Regions from separate parts of the Actinotalea sp. genome, predicted to be linked through region 2. Evidence: predicted binding sites of a transcription regulator. Region 2 holds the regulator's gene; the other holds the start of a gene.
What was found. The regulator HspR, encoded in region 2, represses chaperone genes until heat shock. The targets are predictions, from matches to a motif close to AAGTTGAGTCNNNNNGACTCAACTT.
Positions count from the first base shown of each region.

Region 1: clpB (ATP-dependent chaperone ClpB) is a predicted target of HspR. The motif match lies at 1,169-1,193, and genes of this name have one in related genera.

Region 1 covers NZ_DAORSQ010000006.1:8,386-10,770, forward strand. The annotation lists gene clpB (ATP-dependent chaperone ClpB) at 1-1,109, opposite strand, end outside; gene PKY62_RS01495 (universal stress protein) at 1,351-1,746, shown strand; gene PKY62_RS01500 (alpha/beta hydrolase) at 1,748-2,385, shown strand, end outside.
Region 2 covers NZ_DAORSQ010000071.1:10,572-12,956, forward strand. The annotation lists gene PKY62_RS09110 (hypothetical protein) at 106-873, shown strand; gene PKY62_RS09115 (heat shock protein transcriptional repressor HspR) at 911-1,321, opposite strand; gene PKY62_RS09120 (DnaJ C-terminal domain-containing protein) at 1,389-2,385, opposite strand, start outside.

The DNA of each region.
Region 1 (2,385 bases), on a different contig from region 2:
AGCGCGGCGTCGGAGATCGTCACCTTGTGGTGCGCCTCGTACTTGCCGGCGATCCCGCGCAGGATCGCGACGGTGTCCGCGACGCTCGGCTCGCCGACGAACACCTGCTGGAAGCGCCGCTCGAGCGCAGGGTCCTTCTCGATCCGCTCGCGGAACTCGTCGAGGGTCGTGGCGCCCACGAGGCGCAGCTCGCCGCGCGCGAGCATCGGCTTGAGCATGTTGCCCGCGTCCATCGAGCCCTCCGCCGCCCCGGCGCCCACCACGGTGTGCAGCTCGTCGAGGAACGTGACCACCTGGCCGTCGGACGCCTTGATCTCCTCGAGCACGGCCTTGAGCCGCTCCTCGAACTCGCCGCGGTACTTGGCGCCGGCCACCATCGAGGCGAGGTCCAGGGCGATGAGCCGCTTGCCGCGCAAGGACTCGGGCACGTCGCCGTCGACGATGCGCTGGGCCAGGCCCTCGACGACGGCCGTCTTGCCGACGCCCGGCTCGCCGATGAGCACGGGGTTGTTCTTGGTCCGCCGGGACAGCACCTGCACCACGCGGCGGATCTCGCTGTCGCGGCCGATCACCGGGTCCAGCCGGCCCTCGCGCGCCGCGGCGGTGAGGTCGACGCCGTACTTCTCCAGCGCCTGGTACGTGCCCTCGGGGTCCGGCGAGCTGACCCTCGAGCCCCCGCGCACCGTCGGCAGCACCGCCGCGAGCGCGTCCCGCGTCCCGCCGGCGGACTGCAGCGCCTGCGCAGCGGGCGACGAGCCCGCGGCGATCCCGAGCAGCAGGTGCTCGGTGGACACGAAGTCGTCGCCGAGCGCCTGGGCCTCGGCCCCCGCCGCGGTGATGACGGCGCTCATGGCGCGCGAGACCGATGGCTGGTTGACCGAGCCGCCCGACGCGGCGGGCAGCGTGGCGCGCGCGGTCGCGAGCCGGCGCGCCAGGTCCGCGCGGTCGACGCCGACGGCGTCCAGCAGCCCGATGTGCATGCCACCCGGCTGGGCGAGCAGCGCCTCGAGCACGTGCACCGGCTCCAGCTGGGGGTTCCCGGCGGCGGTCGCGGCCTGCAAGGCCGCCGTGAGGGCCTCCTGCGACTTCGTCGTGAACTTCGCGTCCATGGGGGTGCTGCCTCCGCGGTTCGAGGGTGTCCGTGCTGGTCATCGGCGGAACGTCCGTAAACTTGAGTCTATTCCGCTCAACTCTTCGACGCGAGGCGTCCTCCGACCCGGTCGCGAGACCGGTGCGGCGCGGATCCGCGGTGACGTCACGCGCCCGACCCCTCGGCACGGACGCCCCGCGCTGGCATGATCGGGTCGGGGCCCGACCGCGACCCCGCACGACCGAGGGAGACCCGCCACCTTGATGATCATCGTCGGCTACACGCCCACCCCCGAGGGCGAGGCCGCACTCGAGCACGCCATCGGCGAGGCCCACAACCACGGCGACGAGCTGCTCGTCGTCAACGTCTCCGCCCAGAGCGACCCGCCGGACGAGACCTTTGCCACCGACACCGAGGTCGCGGCGGTCCAGGCCCGGCTCGACGCCGAGGGCCTGCGCTACACGCTGCGCCAGCTGGTGCGGGGCAAGGACGCGGCAGACGAGATCCTCGACCTGTCGCAGGAGCACCACGTCCGCGGCATCGTCATCGGCGTGCGGCACCGCAGCCCGGTGGGCAAGCTGCTGCTCGGCAGCAACTCCCAGCGCATCCTGCTCGAGGCCCGGTGCCCGGTCATCGCGGTCAAGGCGGCCCGCTGACGTGTGGCGGCCCGACGTCCTCGGTGACGGCTGGTCGGCCCGGACGCTGACCCTGCGCCCGGACGCGCGCGGCGAGGTCGTGGCCACCCTGGTGCGCAGGGACCACGCCGGCCCGCCCCGCGCGCGCGCCGTGCTCTACCTGCACGGGTACGTCGACTACTTCTTCCAGCGCCACCTCGGCGACTTCTGGGACGCCAGGGGCTTCGACTTCTACGCCCTGGACCTGCGCGGCCACGGCCGCTCCCTGCTCGACCACCAGGTGCCCAACGACGTCGCGGCCCTGGCCACCTACGCCGAGGAGCTCGACGCCGCCGTGCGCCTGCTGCGCGAGGCCGGGTACGAGGTCGTGGTGCTCAACGCCCACTCGACCGGCGGGCTCGTCGGCGCGCTGTGGCTCGACGCCCGGGCGGGCCGCGCGACCGGGGCGGTGGTCGACGCCGCCGTGCTCAACAGCCCGTGGTTCGACCTCAACCGGCCGTGGGTGGACCGCGTGGTCACCACCCGGGCGGTGGACGTGCTCGGCCGGGTCGCGCCCCTGACCGTCGTCGGCCAGACCGGGCGGCACTACGGGGAGTGGCTGCACAGCCCGGCCGGCGGTGGCTGGAGCTATGACCTGGGGTGGAAGCCCGACGCCGGGTT
Region 2 (2,385 bases):
GGAGATGAGCACGGTGCGTGGGCTCACCGGGTGAGAAACCTCGCTACGGCCATGTCGGACCCAGAACCCGCGTCATCAGGTGGTAGGCGGGCCCTCTCATCCGGCATGACGACCACCGACCTGCTGACCCCGAGCTCGGCCCCCGCGCTGCGCGACCTGTGGCGCACCCAGACGGTCGAGTCCGTGTGGCTGCGACCCGGCGACTGGTACCACCCCGCCGTGGACGCGCTCACCGAGGCCCTGGTCTGCGGCGCGGACCCCGCAGCCGCCGCTGCCCGTCTCGGCGCGGTGCGCGGCGCGGCCGGCGTCGGCATCGCCGAGACGCTGGACGACGTCGCCGTGCTGTACCGCCTCATCGACACCGAGCCCGGCCTGGACGCGCTGCGCGCCCTGTGCGAGGGCTGGGCCAGCGCCGTCGACGCCGCGCCCGTGCAGGCGGCCTGCATCGACCCCGAGTCCGGCCTGCCGACGCTCGACTACCTCGCGGTCCGCCTCGGCGAGACCTACGGCGCGGCCCGCAAGCACGCGCACCACGCCTTCGCCACGCACTGCCTCGTGCTCGTCGACGTCGCCGCGGAGGAGCTCGCGCCCTGGCGCCGGATGGCCCGCTCGGCCGCGATGGGCCGCGCGCTGACCGCGGCGATGGTGCCGGGTCACCCCATGGCCGCGCTGGGCGGCGGCGCGTTCGCCGTGCTCGTGGCGCGGGACTGGGACCTCGGCGAGACCGTCCGCCGCATGCGCGACGAGGTCAACGAGCACGCCGTCGCGCTGCAGATCACCGACCTCATGCGGACCCCGCCGCGCATCTGGATCGAGCCGCTGCCCGAGACCCACGACCGCGCGGTCGACCTGCTCAACCACCTGCGCCGCTAGGCGCCCTCGGCCCGCGCCATCGGGTCGGGGCGGGGGTTCAGTCGCGGGGCGGGGCGGGGCGCCAGACGACCAGGGCGCCCGACGACGTGACCCGCGCCGGGCGGTGGCCTCGGGGGACCGCGACGACCTCACCCTGCGGTCCCGCCGCGAACACGCGGCTGCCCGGGTCGGCGAAGGTCCGCAGCACCTCGACCTGCTGCTCGAGCCGCTCCACGCGCTCCTCGAGGTGCAGGATCCGCTTGATGCCCGCGAGGTTGATCCCCTCGTCCTGGCTGAGCCGCTGGATCTCGCGCAGCGTCGCGACGTCCTTGAGGGAGTAGCGCCGGCCCCGGCCCGGCGCGCGGCCGGGCGAGACCAGACCGAGCCGGTCGTACTGGCGCAGGGTCTGCGGGTGCATGCCGGCGAGCTCGGCCGCCACCGAGATGACGAAGACCGGTGCGTCGTACATCCGTCCTCCTGACCCTGGTCCGACCGCGCATGCCGACGCGGCCCGGCGGCGTGCGCCGCCGGTCTCGCTACGTGGTGGCGCGCGCGCGCAGGTCCGCCCGGACGTCCGCGTCCGCGGTCGCAGCGGCGAAGGCCTCGACCGCCGCCCGCGCGTCGTCGGACAGCCGCTGCGGAACGGCCACCTGGATGGTGACGAGCAGGTCGCCCGCCGGGAGCCCCGCCTCGCCCGTGCCCGCCGTGACCCCGCGGCCGCGCACGCGCAGCGTGCGGCCCGACGGCGTGCCCTCGGGCACCTTGACCCGCACCGTGGCGCCGTCGAGCGTCGGCACGTCCACCTGGGCGCCGAGGGCGGCCTCGGCGAACGTCACCGGAAGCGTGACCCGCAGGTCGCGCCCGTCGATGGCGAACACCGGGTGCGGCTCGACCCCGACCGTGATGACGAGGTCACCCGCTGGCGCGCCGCCCTCGCCGGGCCGGCCCTTGCCGCGCAGGCGGATCTTCTGACCGTCGCGCACCCCGGCCGGGATGCGCGCGGTGACCTTGCGGCCGTCGACCTGGAGCGTCACGGTCGAGCCGGTCACGGCCTGCCGGAAGGGCAGCCGTGTCGAGGCCTCGAGGTCGGCACCGCGCTGGGCCCGACGTCCGCCGCGGAACCCCGCACCGCCGCCCGGCATCGCGGCGCCGGCGCCGCCCGCGAACATCCCGCTGAGGATGTCCTCGAACCCCGCGTTGCCCTGCGTCGTGTAGCGCTGCTGGCGCTGGCCGCCGCCGGCCCCGAACAGCCCGCCGAAGAGGTCCTCGAACCCGGCGCCGCCCGCGCCACCGGCACCGCCGGCGGAGAACCGCGCCCCGCCGCCCGCCATCGCGCGCACGGCGTCGTACTGCTGGCGCTGCTCCTTGTCGGACAGCACCGCGTAGGCCTCGCCGACGTCCTTGAACTTCGCCTCGGCCGCGTCGTCGCCCGGGTTGTGGTCCGGGTGCAGGTGCCGCGCCTGCTTGCGGTACGCCTTCTTGATGGCGGCCGCGTCGGCGTTCTTGGGCACGCCGAGGGTGGCGTAGAAGTCC